2 regions of the Psychrobacillus sp. Z3-81 genome follow, and region 1 is predicted to be linked to the other one. Evidence: riboswitches for the same ligand, from Rfam matches in the RefSeq annotation. Region 1 holds a riboswitch; the other holds the start of a gene.
What was found. A riboswitch is a leader RNA that binds a small molecule or an ion and turns the genes downstream of it on or off. The one in region 1 is predicted to bind S-adenosylmethionine.
Positions count from the first base shown of each region.

Region 2: another riboswitch for S-adenosylmethionine. It lies ahead of AC1ECF_RS07600 (methionine ABC transporter ATP-binding protein); the one in region 1 lies ahead of AC1ECF_RS05890 (methionine ABC transporter ATP-binding protein).

Region 1 is NZ_JBWQPU010000004.1:55,546-63,438, forward strand. Features, by position in the region: gene AC1ECF_RS05870 (YuzK family famiily protein) at 4-180, opposite strand; gene AC1ECF_RS05875 (NCS2 family permease) at 434-1,735, shown strand; gene AC1ECF_RS05880 (MetQ/NlpA family ABC transporter substrate-binding protein) at 2,172-2,975, opposite strand; gene AC1ECF_RS05885 (methionine ABC transporter permease) at 2,989-3,657, opposite strand; gene AC1ECF_RS05890 (methionine ABC transporter ATP-binding protein) at 3,650-4,675, opposite strand; SAM riboswitch class I at 4,762-4,867, opposite strand; gene AC1ECF_RS05895 (thioredoxin family protein) at 4,916-5,227, opposite strand; gene AC1ECF_RS05900 (toprim domain-containing protein) at 5,240-5,590, opposite strand; gene gcvH (glycine cleavage system protein GcvH) at 5,668-6,048, opposite strand; gene AC1ECF_RS05910 (arsenate reductase family protein) at 6,122-6,484, opposite strand; gene AC1ECF_RS05915 (acyl-CoA dehydrogenase family protein) at 7,030-7,893, opposite strand, start outside.
Region 2 is NZ_JBWQPU010000005.1:109,441-117,333, reverse strand. Features, by position in the region: gene AC1ECF_RS07615 (M20 family metallopeptidase) at 530-1,735, opposite strand; gene AC1ECF_RS07610 (MetQ/NlpA family ABC transporter substrate-binding protein) at 1,875-2,726, opposite strand; gene AC1ECF_RS07605 (methionine ABC transporter permease) at 2,739-3,401, opposite strand; gene AC1ECF_RS07600 (methionine ABC transporter ATP-binding protein) at 3,391-4,416, opposite strand; SAM riboswitch class I at 4,631-4,734, opposite strand; gene AC1ECF_RS07595 (AzlD domain-containing protein) at 4,852-5,163, opposite strand; gene AC1ECF_RS07590 (AzlC family ABC transporter permease) at 5,165-5,866, opposite strand; gene AC1ECF_RS07585 (TVP38/TMEM64 family protein) at 5,976-6,617, shown strand; gene lepB (signal peptidase I) at 6,610-7,149, shown strand; gene addB (helicase-exonuclease AddAB subunit AddB) at 7,229-7,893, shown strand, end outside.

The DNA of each region.
Region 1 (7,893 bases):
CTTCTATAAGCCTCTGAAGGCTTGTGCATCTATTTTAGCTGCAATTTGCATACTTTTTTCATGGTCCTCTTGTCTTCTTTGCTCAACCTTTGTCCTCAACTCTTGACTGTTCCTTAAATCGTCATACCCAAAGCCATGTACTCCTCTAAACGCATTGTCCATTCTCTGTGTATAAGGCAATCCTTCGGTACTGATAATGAATCATCCCTTTCCATTTTTTAGTGTTCAGAACACTGATACCCTCCTCTCAATAATTAAAACATTTTATGGATAAATCATTACTATTATCCTAAAAATAAGATAAAGGCTTTATAAAATTAGAAATAATTTTTTTTTGGTAAAAAGCATTGAAATTTACCTCAAAAACGAATAATATTTGTAATGTCCTAAAAAATGTTCGTGTTTAAGAAAGAAGGTATGGAAAGAAATGAATATGTTTCGTATGAAAGAACATGGTACAAATGTAAAGACTGAGCTTTTAGCTGGGATGACTACATTCTTGACCATGGTATATATTGTAGTAGTTAACCCAATTATATTATCTGATGCAGGTGTGCCACTTGACCAAGTATTTATGGCAACAATTATCTCTGCAGTAATCGGTACATTGTGGATGGCACTGTTCGCCAACTATCCAATTGCAATCGCTCCAGGAATGGGGTTAAATGCATACTTTACTTATGCGGTTGTTTTAGCCTCAGACGGAAAAATAGATTATATCACTGCATTCTCCGCTGTCTTCGTGGCAGGTATCATTTTTATTATCTTGTCATTGACACCACTAAGAGAAAAGCTAATAGCTGTAATTCCTTCTAATTTAAAGCATGCGATTACGGCTGGAATTGGTTTATTTATCGCCTTTTTAGGACTTCGTATGGCGGAAGTAATTGTAGCAAACGAAAGCAATCTTGTTGGGCTAGGAGATTTAACTTCTCCTGGTGTTCTGTTAACCTTATTCGGTTTACTAATTACGGTTATTTTGATGATCCGCAATGTTCATGGTGCGTTATTTATCGGTATGGTTATTACAGCAATTGTAGCTATCCTGACAAATCAATTACACATTGAACAAGTAGTTGCTGTTCCAAGTCTTCCAGAGGGTATTTTAGTTTGGAATCCAATAGAAGCTATCGGAGAAGTTATCTCTTATAGTTTATATGGTGTTGTATTTTCATTTGTGTTAGTAACATTATTCGATACAACAGGTACAATGGTTGGTGTTGCAAAGCAAGCTGGCTTAATGAAAGATGAGAAGCTGCCACGTGCTCGCCATGCTTTACTAGCAGATTCTGTTGCTACAACAGTAGGTTCTATGTTTGGTACAAGTCCAACAACGGCATATATCGAATCCTCCTCAGGAGTAGCAGCTGGTGGACGTACTGGTTTAACAAGCTTAACGGTAGCTATTCTATTTATCGTCGCTTCCTTCTTCGGCCCATTAGTGAGCTCCATCTCAGGTGTAGCAGCTATAACATCACCTACATTAATAATTGTAGGTGCGTTGATGATAGGATCTGTGAAGGAGATTGACTGGAGCAAGTTTGACGAAGCATTCCCAGCATTCTTAGTTATCCTAACTATGCCGCTTACGTCTAGTATTTCAACAGGTATCGCATTTGGATTTATTCTCTACCCAATTCTAAAAATAGTAAAAGGGGAAGCGAAAAAAGTTCATCCAATGCTTTATATCTTCGCTATCCTGTTTGCAATCCAATTAGTATTTTTACCTCACTAATATACAAGTGACTGGGATAAATTGAATGAGAAATGCTTATGATTCTTTGCACGTATAGAATCATAAGTGTTTTTTATTGTGTTGAACCTTTCGTTCTCCGCATCGTCGGACGCTTGGAGTGGAGGCCAACAGGATGTTGGTCAGGAAAACGTTGTCACAGGATGTGACGTACTTAGGTTTCCCTCCCCCCGGTAAGCCAGCACCCATCGCTAACGCGCGTGGTTGTGCTGTCTTACCTCCCACCTTGCTCCCACAGGAGTCGCCGACGCTGCTACGAACCAATTAATGTCTCCCCTTATAAATATATTTCAATAAGAACTAACCCTTTGGAAGAATCTATTTTCAAATAACGGCCGTCTCCGTTACTAGATATAAATAAGAAGAGGTACCTTCTGCTTATAATTACGAAGAGAGTACCTCTTCTTTTATTTCTTTCTTATTTTACTGGTACGACAGAGCCGCCCCATTCATTTAAGATAAACTCTTGAATTTCTTCCGACGTCAACGCTTCCACTAAAGCTTTGATACGCTCATCCTCTTCATCACCAGCATTAACTGCAATCAGGTTCACATATGGTGAATCTGTTTCTTCAATTGCAATGGAATCCTCTAATGGATTTAATCCTGCATCGATTGCATAGTTTGAATTGATTAGAACAGCGTCTCCTTCTTCATTTTCATAAAGCTGAACCATTAAGGCTGATTCGTAGTTCGGATCAAACTCAAGGTTTTTCGGATTATCAACGATGTCGGAGATAGTTGCTGCAGTGCGGTCCACTTCTTCTGCTAGAGTGATTAGCCCAGCGTCCTCAAGCATTGCAAGAATTCGTCCATGGTCTGCAACAGAATTACTCATTAAAATAGTTGCACCTTCTGGAAGCTCTTCGATTGAATCATATTTTTTAGAATAAAGACCGATTGGCTCGATATGAATCCCACCCGCATTGACGAAATCATATCCATGATCTACAATCTGTGATTTTAGATAAGGCTCATGCTGGAAGTAGTTTGCATCTATCTCTCCAGATTCTAAGTCTTTGTTTGGAAGTACATAATCTTGGTATGTTTCAATTTGAAGCTCGATGCCCTGTTCTTCTAGCAATGGTTTAGCTTCCTCTAAGATAATTGCATGCGGTACGTTAGAAGCTCCTACCACTAACTTGTTGCTGTCATCGTCTCCACAAGCTGCTAATCCCACTGTACTTGCTGTTAAGAATAACCCTGCTAATAACTTTTTCATTTGACTATCTCCCTTATCGTTTATCGATTTTTGCAGTTATTGTATCTCCAGCCCACTGGATAATAAATACCAATATTAGAATAAGAATGGTTGCTACGAAGGTTACATCATCTTTACTTCTTTGAAAACCATCTTGGAAAGCAAGCGTTCCGAGTCCGCCCGCTCCGATAATTCCAGCCATAGCAGTGTATCCAACTAACGCCACCGCTGTAACTGTAATCCCAGATACTAAAGCCGGCATGGATTCCGGTAGAAGCACCTTCCAGATAATTGTGGAAGTTTTTGCTCCCATTGCCTTGGCAGCTTCTAGCACGCCTTTATCGATTTCCCTTAATGCAATTAATACTAGTCTCGCATAGAAGGGTGCTGCACCAATCACCAATGCAGGAAATGCTGCATTTGGTCCTCTCATCGTACCGATTAAAAACGTTGTGAACGGGATTAACAGGATTATTAGAATTATAAATGGTATGGATCGGAATATATTTACCACCGCTCCAGTTAGCCAGTTAGCTAGCTTGTTTGCCCATGCTTGATGGGGGCTTGTTAAAAACAAGAGAAGTCCTAAGGCTAATCCTAAGATAGCCGTAAGCAGAGTAGAAACTCCTGTCATATATACTGTTTCCCATGTTGCTTCCCACATTTTAGGCCAATCCACATTCGGAAGTAATGTTTCAAGCATGAGGAATCACCTCCGTATGAATCTTTTGAGCATGGATAAAGTCAATCGCTTGCTTAATAGCCTTTTCTTTTCCTTCTAGGTGAAGGAACAGTGTACCAAAGGCCCCTCCTTGTGTATGAGAGATATTCCCTTGAACAATATTGACCTCTAAATCCATTTGTTTAATTAATCTAGATAGAATTGGTTGCTCCGTTTGTTCTCCTACAAAAACTAGCTTTACCAGCTTACCATTTGGATAGAGCTCCCTTAGATTGCGAATGGTTTGAGTAGGCTGATTGGAATCAGATATCTGTGAAACAAATCGTTTCGTAATAGGTGCCTGTGGCTTTTGGAAAACCTGCAGGACATCTCCTAGCTCTACAATTTTTCCTTTTTCCATAACCGCAACTCGATTACAGATTTTTTGGATAACCTGCATTTCGTGAGTAATTAACACAATAGTAAGCCCGAGCTTTTCATTAATATCTACTAGTAAATCTAAAATAGAGTCTGTTGTTTCTGGGTCAAGCGCAGAAGTAGCTTCGTCACATAGCAATACCTCTGGACCATTGGCAAGAGCCCTCGCTATCCCAACGCGCTGTTTCTGGCCTCCTGAAAGCTGTGAAGGGTAAGAATCTCCTCTTCCCTCTAACCCAACTAATTCTAGAAGCTCCTTGACACGTGCTGCTCGCTTTTCTTTAGATACCCCTGCAATTTCTAGTGGGAATTCAATATTCTCTGCAACCGTTCTAGACCAAAGAAGGTTGAAATGCTGGAAGATCATGCTTACCTTTTGTCTGAAGTGTCTGAGCTTATCCTCACTGATTGCTGTTATTTCTTGATTGTTTACGATAATTTGCCCTTCTGATGGTTTTTCTAGACCATTCAACAAACGAATCATTGTGCTTTTTCCCGCACCACTGTACCCTATTATCCCGAAAATCTCTCCAGATTTAATTTCAAGATTTACATTATCTACTGCCACGATTTCTCCGTTTTTTGTAGCAAACTTTTTCGAGACTCCCTTTAAACTTATCATGTAAACCTGTCCGCCTTTCTATCAAAAAAACCCTTCTGCAAAAGAGCAGAAGGGGTGTAGGTAACAATAAATACCATTCATCCATTCTCTCATTTTTCAAAGCTTCTGCTTTGTGTGATTTGGCACCATTTCATTTTCATGACGGTTGCCGAGGCTTCATCGGGCACTTCCCTCTGCCTCTCTTAATAAGAGTTAGTTTTATTTAATTCACATATAGTATACTGCATATTATCATTATTATTAATCTACGTCAATACTTTTAATAGTTTCTATTAAATAGGGAACAGATTGAAAAGCATAAATTTTTCGAACAACCGCTCCATCTTTCGTGATTAAAAGACAAGGAACGCTTTCAATTTGATAGTCTTTGGCCACTTCTTGGATAAAATTAATGTTAGCCTGGCCTATAGGAACATCCACAAGTTCTTGGACAACCTCCATCATTTTATGGGCCACCTGGCAGGTCCCACACATGGGTGTATATAAATAAAACAAAGTCATGTTTGATTGGTTTTTATTCGCTTCCCATTCCTTGCGTGTCCATTCATTCATAAAGGCATCTTCCTATACTAAGAATTCTTTTTTCACCTTTATATTAACACGTTTCAAAATAGATGCCAAAACCTTCATCGGTGTATTTGCCACTTCTCCATACATTGGGTTTGTATAGAGATGTATAGCCTCGGGATATTCTTTTCTTACGATCGATCTAATTTGTTCTCCAGACTTATCGGCATCCAGAAATGCATAAATCGGAAGTCCATCATAAGGACTAAGAAGCTCCTCTAATTTCACATTGGATATCGTACCGTTTGTACATATAATTTCGGTTGGTTCATCTAGAAGTGTTAAAAGCTGAAGCTTATCTGACCTTCCTTCAACAAGAATAACTTGGTTACTAAAAATAGTAGTCATAGCTGCTTCTCTCCTTACTTCTTCCCTTTACCTTTATTATATGAAAAAAGCACCGATATTAACCGGCGCTTTGATTATTACTCTGCTATTAGTTCATCGTATTTTTCAGGGCTAAGTAAACTTTCAACTTCTTCCAAATCTGCTGGCTCGATTACAATCATCCATGCATTTTCGTAAGGTGATTCGTTTACAAATTCGGGGCTATCCTCTAACTCAGTATTCACCTCAACCACTTTTCCGCTGATAGGTGCATATAGCTCAGAAACCGTTTTTACAGATTCTACGCTTCCGAAAGGATCTCCAGCTTTGATTTCGTCGCCAACCTGTGGAAGCTCAACGAAAACGATATCTCCAAGCTCGGATTGTGCAAAATGAGTAATTCCGATTTTAGCTTTTCCATCCTCTACTTTTACCCATTCATGATCCGCTGAGTACTTTAAATCTTTAGGTGTGCTCATTTATATACCCCTCTCCAAAAATTATACATTCTACTATTATATTCACATACTTTTATAGTAAAAACAAGGTGATTTACTTGTTTTTCCACGTTTTCTCAAACTCGTCTTCCTTGAAACCGAGCGTTACATTTTTCCCGTCATACACAAGCGGACGTTTAATGAGCATGCCATCTGATGCAAGCAATGTAAGCTGTTCATTCTTAGCCATATTCGGAAGCTTGTCCTTCAGCTGAAGCTCTCTATATTTCATTCCACTTGTATTAAAAAATTTCTTTAATTCTATGTTACTTTTATCTACGATTTCTTCTAATAAATCCTTTGAAGGTGGATTGTCGACAATATGGTGATTCTCAAAATCAACATTATTATCTTTTAACCATTTACTCGCTTTGTTGCATGTACTGCACTTTGGGTAACCATAGTATTGTATCTTCATTTGATCTCACCCTTTTTCTTTTTATCATACTCATTCTCTCCTTCTTGAGCAAGCCATATAAAGGTAGAGGGGTAAATTACGGTGAGAATGGCCGGTTTTTAACCTTTTATAATGGTGGATTAGTTTGGCAAGTTTCTGCCATTATTTGCGGTTCGCCTGTGGTTTCTTGCGATGCTGTGTATGTTACTAGCGCAGGCTTATTGGTTACTTGCGGTTATGGGTCTGTTACTTGCGTCAGTGCTTGATTTACTTGGGTTGTCAGGGGGCGCATCACTATAAATTGTGGATGACATATAAGAAAAAGTTGATTGAAGTGTCGGCTGGCGACTCCCAGGGGATAAGCGCGTGCGGAAAATCCAATTGTTTCGGAAGCATCCGAAACAAGATGGAAAACTAAGAACGGCACATCGTGTGCCAACGTTTTCCTGAACAACATCCTGTTGTCCCGAAGCCGCGCCCCCAGGAAAGCGTCCAGCTAGAACGGAAATCAACCGCTTCATGTAAAAAGAAGGTCTCCATTGAGAGACCTTCCCCATAACTAATGATTAAACAACGAATTTTTCTGCTTCGATTAGCTTCACGGAAGCTTGGCGTTTTTTCTCGATTACGTTGTAAGGAGTGTAGCGTGTCAACTTGCGAAGTGCAGAAAGCATCATACGCAGGTTGTCGCCTTCAACAGAAGCGATTAGTGTTTCTTTTGCAGCTTTTTCGATTTCATCAAATGCTTCTTGGCAGAAGATTTCTGTGTAAAGAAGCTTTTGAGAAGCTTTTTCTGCTCCACTGCGGTTGATTGCTTTTTCTGTACGAAGCACTGCTGACTCCATTGCAAATACGTTGTTTGCGATGTTTGCAATGTTTACAAGTACCTCTTGCTCAGCCTCTAGTTTAGCGCCAAAACGTTGTGCAGCCATACCAGCAGCTAATAGTCCGATTTTCTTCGCGTTTGCTACTAATACTTTTTCTTGTGCTAGTGGCTCATCGCTGATTTCTTCCGGCATCATCATCAGAAGCTCTTCTTGAAGACCTTGTGCTTTTTGAAGTAATGGAAGCTCGCCCTTCATTGCTTTCTTCAAGAATGTACCTGGAACGATTAAACGGTTGATCTCGTTAGTACCTTCGAAGATACGGTTAATACGAGAGTCACGGTAAATGCGCTCTACCTCATACTCTTGCATGAAGCCATATCCACCATGTAACTGAACAGCTTCGTCCGCGATATAATCTAGAACCTCAGAGCCTACTACTTTGTTAATAGAGCATTCGATTGCATATTCAGCAATTGCTGCTGCAATTTTGCTTCCGTCTTTTTGCTCTTCTTCACTTAATTGACTCATACGGTCCTCGAAATATCCAACTGTACGGTATATCAAGCTTTCTGTTGCATATAGCTTAGAAGCCATCGTAGCTAA
Region 2 (7,893 bases), on a different contig from region 1:
TTTCACTAAAAAACGCTCAGAATAGATACTGAGCGTTTTGTATAGGAACAAGAAAATAAACAGCTCCAACATAGGGCGGAGAAAGTTTCTCTACCTCTTTGATAAGTATTGTACACTATCTTAGCTGTCCTTAAGTCGTTGTTTATTAATCAAAAAGAGGATGCACAAGATCTTTCTTAACAGATATAGACTATTTCTGTATTTTAAATTGTTGATAATCTATTTTTAGTAAGCAACTCTATTGGTTCGGAGCAGCGTCGGCGACTCCTGCGGGAGCAGGGTGGTAGGTAAGACAGCACAACCACGCGCGTTAGCGATGGGTGCTGGCTTACCTTGTGGAGGGAAAACTAAGAACGTCACATCGTGTGACAACGTTTTCCTGACCAACATCCTGTCGGCCTCCACTCCAAGCGTCCGACGATGCGAAGAACCAGAGGTTCAACAAATCATACATTCAAATTCAATTTGAGATTTATTTATCAAAACATCTCATAAGTGCTGATCATTCGATTTGTCTAGCCTCTTTTAGTTACTGTGCTGCTTTCCTAGCCAATGCCTGTTCGTGCTCCTTGTGGATACGGTGAAGCAATTCTGCATCAGTTAGGATGCGGTAGCCTGCGTTTGCGATTGCTTTTGCTCCTTTGATCAAAGCTTCGTTGCCAAGTTCAGACTTTGCTGCTTCTCTAAATTCAATCGTGTGGCCGACTAAATCATCTGGACCGATTTTAATATGAGGATGTGCTGTTGGAACAGCATAGCTGATGTTTCCAGCATCTGTAGAGCCTTTTCCTTTTCGTTTTTCGGTGTGTACATATTCACCTACTGCTTCTAGCTCATGGTGGAGAACTTCATCAAGGACAGAGTTCAAGACAAAGTCCTGTACTTCGTTTTGGAAGCGCTCAACGCGAACGCTAGAGCTTGTGGCAAGTGCAGCGCCATTAGCTATAGCTCGCACCTTGTCAGAGACTTCTACTGTGCGTTTCCACGTTTCTGCACGAATGTAGAAGCGGGCCGAAGCGTATTCGGGAATAATATTTGGTGCGTCTCCACCGTGTGTAATGATTCCATGGATTCTTACGTCTGAAGGAAGCTGCTGGCGTAAGGCATTGATCCCATTAAATAATTGAATGACTGCGTCTAGTGCATTGATTCCTTTATCAGGTGATCCGGAAGCGTGAGCTGCTTTTCCGTAGAAATGAAAATCGAGTGGATCAACTGCTAATGACTCTCCTGTTAAGGATGTCTTCCCAGAAGGGTGAATCATAATAGCGACATCAACCCCTTCTAACAGTCCGTGTTTTACAAAGCTACCCTTTGCGCTCCCGTTAGGACCGCCTTCTTCAGCCGGTGTTCCTAATACAAGGACACGCCCGCCAGTAGAAGGTAGTACCTCTGCTAATGCGATTCCCGCTGCCACGCTTGTTGTTCCGATAATATTATGACCGCATGCGTGGCCGATTCCTGGAAGAGCATCATACTCCGCTAAGAATGCTACAGTAGGACCTTCTTTTCCAGAATCCTTTACAGCATAGAAGGATGTTTCATGACCAGCTACTGCAGTAGTTACCTCAAAGCCTGCCTTTGTTAAAATCTCTACATGCTTTGCGCTTGCGAAAAATTCTTGATTGCCGATTTCAGGTTTTGCATGGATCTCTTGACTCGTTTGAATATACAGGTCTTTATTTTCCTCGATAGATTTTGCGATTAACTCTGTTGCTTCAATAACTGTACTCATGTAGTTTCCTCCTTTAATTTGTTGGGCTATATGATAAGTTGATTTCGTGCTGGCTAGACGCTTTACTTGGGAACCAAGCAAAGGCTAGCCAACACTCTAATCAATTGGTTCTAAAAGGTCCCTGCCTACTTAAAATTCTTTATTTTGCTAAATCATTAAACGTATTTTCTAATTCTTCCTTCGTTAAAATTACTAATGACGAACCGCCTTTTGTATCCTCTTCTACTGCCTGTTTAATGTCTTCCTCTTGGTATAGCTCGACGATACGTTGGTATACCTCATTATCTTTGTCCTCAGCTCGAGCAGCTATGATGTTCACGTAAGGGTAGATAGATTCACTTTCGCCGGCCTCTTTGTAAATTGGATCCTCACCGGGAGAGAAGCCTGCTTGACCAGCGACACCGTTATTGATAACAGAGGCAGTAACGTCTGGTAAAACTCGTGGTGTTTGCTGAGCTGTCATTGGGATGATTTCTAAGTTTAATGGGTTATCGATAATCTTAGATGGATCTCCGTAAAGTCCAAAATCGTCTGCTAATGTTATCAAACCAGCCGTCTCTAATAATCGAAGTGCACGAGCTTGGTTAGATGGGTCGTCAGGGATTGCAATCTTGTCTTTTGCTTTGATTTCACTAACGTCCGTAATTTTTTCTGAATAAAGTCCAAGCGGTGCAAACATAGTAGAACCAATTGGAGCTAAGTCATTGCCACTTTCCTTTACGTAAGAAGCTAGGAAGGAAATATGCTGGAATGCGTTTAAATCAATGTCTCCTTCAGCAAGTGCGTTGTTAGGAAGGGTATAGTCTGAGAATTCCTTTAGCTCAATTTCAATTCCTTCTTTTGCTGCTTTCTCTTGAAGGATTGGCCATTGGACACCGTCAGAACCGTTTACCCCAATGATGACCTTCTTTTCGGAAGCTGATGAGCTGCTACAAGCGGATAAAACAAGTGCTGTAATTACTGCAAATAGTAGTAAGCTAATTTTTTTCATGTCAATCTCTCCTTATCGTCTTAAGAATTTTTTCGATAATGTATTTCCAATCCATTGGGCAAATTGCACAAGTATAATTAAAATCAGTACAGTGACGATCATGACACTTCCGTCAAATCGTTGATAGCCATAGGTCATTGCCACGTGTCCAAGTCCACCTGCGCCAACTGTTCCTGCTACTGCGGAGAAGTCGATTAAGCTGACGGTAGTGAATGTAAGACCTAGAATCAGTGGACCTAGTGCCTCTGGAATTAGCACAGTAAAGATAATACGTAGTGGGCTTGCTCCCATTGCCTGAGCTGCTTCAATTACACCGGTATCGATACTTACTAAATTGTTCTCCACGACCCTAGCTATGGAAAAGCTGGCTACAATGGTCATCGGGAAGATGGCACCTGCTATTCCGATCGTTGAACCGACTACTAATCTAGTAAGCTGCGAAATGGCAACTAAGAAAATAATGAACGGGATCGGTCGAATGATATTTATCAATAAATTTAGTAATTGAAACAAAAACTTATTTTCTAAAATATTTTTCTCACGAGTTACAAAAAGTAGTAGACCAATACTGATTCCTAGAATAGAGGAAAAAATCAGTGTCACAATGACCATGATGATCGTTTCGCCAGTCGATTCTAAAATCGTTGGCCAAAATGTCGTCCAATCAACCTTCATTTGGTGTCACCTCCTGAAGTTCTACAATGGTTGTTAATTCATGAATGGCATCCTTTATTCCCTGCGGGTCTCCTTCAAAGGAAATGAGTAGATTTCCGAATAGCTTTTCCTGCAGCTCTCGAATAGAGCCGTAGACGATGTTAAAGTGTACGCGGTGTTTTTGCGTAACCTGGGAAAGGATGGACTGGTTTGTAACATCCCCTTTAAAGATGACCTGATATAATTTTTTCCCACCGTTCTCTCGCCACTCCTGTAACACAGTAGGGGAGGGGAGATCCTGCTGGACGGATTGGATAAACCGTTTGGTGGTCGAGTGCTGAGGGTTTGTGAATACATCGAAAACGTCCCCTGTTTCAATCACCTCGCCGTCTTCCATGACAGCCACCCTATTACAGATAGATTGAATAACATGCATTTCATGAGTGATCAGCAAAATAGTAATCCCAAATTCCTTGTTCACTTTTTTTAGTAGCCTTAGAATATCAGCCGTAGTTTCTGGGTCTAGTGCAGAGGTTGCCTCGTCACAAATCAGAATATCGGGAGAAGTTGCAAGTGCACGAGCGATTCCTACACGCTGCTTTTGACCACCTGATAGCTGGCTTGGAAAATCCTTTGCCTTGCTTGTTAGCCCGACAAAGCTCAGCAGTTCCTCTACTCGTTTGTCTATTTCTTGTTTTTTTAGACCGGCAAGCTTTAGTGGATATGCTACATTTCCAGCTACAGTACGAGAATGGAAGAGGTTGAAGTTTTGAAAAATCATCCCGATGTTTCTTCTTCTCGTTCTTAAATCCTTAGAGGAAAGGCTGTTCACGTCTGTGTTTTGAATAAAAACGGAACCCTCTGTAGGACGCTCTAGCATATTCACTAAGCGAAGCAGCGTGCTTTTTCCTGCACCGCTGAATCCGATAATACCGAAAATATCTTCTTTCTCAATGGAAAGAGAGACATTCTTTACAGCGTGCACCTTTCGTTTTCCAAGAAGAAAGGTCTTTGAAACATTTTTGAATTCAATCATGGGATCCCTCCTAGAATCATACTTCTTCAAACAACGTAGCCATCTTACTTTCCAGGAAAGAGACTTGATTAGAAATGTGCTAAATGCCTTATTATAATTGGGCAAGACCTCGATGGGGTCTGGCACGGAGTAGGAAGTTAAACAAAAAGAGCTCTCTTTTCTTATCAGATAGACAAGAAAAAGAGAGCTCTTCAAAAGATTTGAAAAACCATCTCTCTCATCTCTCAAGCTAAGCTTGCAGGAATTGGCACAGTGTTCAAATTTGAACCTGTTGCCGAAACGTCATTGGGCCTGTCCCTCGGTTTCTCTGGATAAGAAAGTGATGCGCTATGTAATTGTTGTAAGAATTGATTATAACTTTAAACGCTTTAGTCAAACTAGTCAAGTTATTTTTACTATTAATTTTATTTTGAATATTAATATCGTTTTGATGTACTATAAAAAAATAAGGCTATAAATTGCTAAAACACCAATAGTTCCTAGTACAACAGTCATGGCATTAGAAAAAATAAAAGCCAAAGAAAAAGCTACTATTGCGCCTATTAATCCAAATAAGTAATTTCCTTCTTGGATATAAAGAATGGCTGGAAAGATTAATGCCCCTAACACGGCATAGGGGATATTTGCTAACACGCCAGACACGATAGGAGGTAGTTCCCTGCCTTCTAAAAATGTCAAAGGGAACGCACGTGGGATATATGTAACAATGGCCATGCCAAGGATGGTCCACCAATACCAATCACCCATATTAAGACTCTCCTTTCACGATGGGTCTTGCTTTTTTGGAATAAATCAGTTCAATTAGGATAGAAGCTGCCAGCGTAGCGATTAAAATGGACCAGCCTGTAGATAAGAGTTGTGTCCAATAAAAAAAGCCGTTGATACTTGCGGCAGTTAAAGCTAGCATGACCACCTTTCTATTGCCTTTCATGGAGGGCACTAGAAGTCCGATAAACATGGCATAGAGTGCAACGGACATCGCAGCTTGAAAAAATAACGGCAGATTGGCTCCAATGACATGTCCAACTGCAGTAAAAACCACCCAGCTGCTGTATGCGATGAGGATCACTCCAAAGGCGAAGGAGGTTGTGAGCTTTTCTTCTTTACGGGTTGCCAGAACGGAAAAAGCTTCATCCGTGATTCCAAAAGCATATATTCCTTTTATCCATCTTTTTTCCCGATGCATCTTTTCACTCAGTGATGCCGTCATAAGGAAATGACGTATATTGACGACAAATGTATTTAAAACGATTAAAATAGGGTCAACACCTTTCGTCAAAAGCGTCAAAGACATATATTGGGCAGCTCCGGCATAAACGAGTATACTCATTGCAGTGGCTTGCCAGATAGTTAAGCCAGCCGTTTTTGCAAGAAGTCCAAATGTAAGGGCAATCGGAAAATAGCCAATAGCGATATTTACCCCGGCCCTTAAGCCTTTTGAAAAAGTCACAAATTTCTCACCACCTTCATGATAATGAAGAAATTATACTATAAGAAAGTCGTTTTATGTATACACTAAAAGGGAAAGATTAATTACATAGGAATGCGGAGGGAAAAGTATGCCTGATTGGTTTTCTATAGAAAATTTTACACATTTAGCACAGGACTATCGAGCATTAGGGCCGATAATTGGTATTTTACTTCCTTTCTTGGAAGCGTTTCTTCCATTCTTGCCACTCGTTGTTTTTATCGTGGCAAACGTAACAGCATATGGTCTGTTTTTTGGGTTTTTACTAACTTGGGTGGGCTCTGTTGCAGGATCTTATGCCGTCTTTTTGGTCATTCGTAAATATGGACGAGCTAGAGTTTTAAATTTTATTACAAGACATGAACGAATCCAGAAATTAATACTATGGGTAGAGAGAAATGGATTTGGACCGCTGTTCTTATTTATCTGTTTTCCGTTTACCCCTTCTGCGCTAGTGAACATAGTCGCAGGTTTATCAAATATGAAGAAGCATACATACTTTTGGACATTGACGCTGGGTAAACTAATTATGATATTTGTGGTTAGCTTTATCGGTTCGGATATTAAGGCTTTAATCACTCAGCCAATAAGAACAGCAATCGTTATTGTCCTCATTGCGATTCTTTGGTATGTAGGAAAGAGAGTGGAGAAGAGGTTAGACAAAAAGGTAGAGGCAGATTTTCGAAACATAAGACTAGAGAGAAGCCGAAAAAGAGGAGAGAATCTTGAATAAAGAAGTAAAGGAATGGCTATTAGCGATAGTCATTGGTTTAATCCTGGTGTTTGGATTTAAGGCGTTGATTGCGACCAATTATCATATTATTGGCGAATCCATGATGCCCACTCTTTCTGATAAGGACCGAGTGATTGTCAGTAAGTTATCTAGCCTGGAAAGGATGGATATCGTGATATTCCGCTCAGGGGAGGAGGACTTTGTAAAGAGGGTGATAGGGCTTCCAGGTGATACCATTCACTATGAGAATGACCAGCTTTTTATAAACGGTAAGTACATAGAAGAGCCCTTTCTACAGTCCCATCTTGCATATAAGCAGCCAGAGATGAAATTTACAGAGGATTTTGATCTTCTTGAGCTGACAGGCAGTAAACGGGTTCCGAAAAATAAAGTATTCGTTCTTGGAGATAATCGATTGTCGAGCCTTGACAGTAGGCATTTTTCGTTTGTTGAAAAAGAGGATATTGTAGGTGTCGTAAAAGCAAGATATTGGCCAATATCCGATATGACCATCTATTTACATTCTGAATAATTTCCCTCTACACTCTATGTTTTGTACAATAGAGAGAGGGAAGTTATTCGGATTTTTTTATGGAAAGGAGCTGCTTGGTTTGACATTTCGAATGGTGAGTGGACGATCAGGATCAGGAAAAACGAGATTCATGCAAACGGAAATAATAAGCACCATCCAGGAAGCTCCGTTTGGTGATCCAATTTTTTATATAGTGCCAGATCAAATGTCATTTTCTAGTGAATATGATTTGGCTGCCCGTAGCGGCTTGCCGGGGATTATCCGTGCGCAGGTCACTACCTTTAAACGATTAGCCTGGCGAGTACTGCAGGAGACAGGCGGTATCGCAAAAGAGGAGATTAGTGGATTTGGCTACCGCATGCTTATCAGAAGCTTATTGGAAGAGCATAAGGATCAATTTACGTTATTCCATCGTGCTTCGACAAAGCGAGGCTTTACGGATCAAGTCGAAGTATTATTAAAGGAATTCAGCAGATACTGTCTGGATTATTCTACTATGTCTAATGCCTTTCAAAGTCTCGAGGCTATGAACGCTCCTCAGACACTACTAGACAAATCCTCCGATTTAATGTTCATGCTTGAGCTAATGGAGCAAAAATTAGGAGCAGGCTATATTGATGGAGAAGGGTATTTAACACTTCTCGCAAATAACATACAGGATTCTAGTTTGCTAGAGACTGCGGAAATTTATATAGACGGCTTTACCTCGTTTACGACAAGAGAGCTGGAAATTATCAATGCACT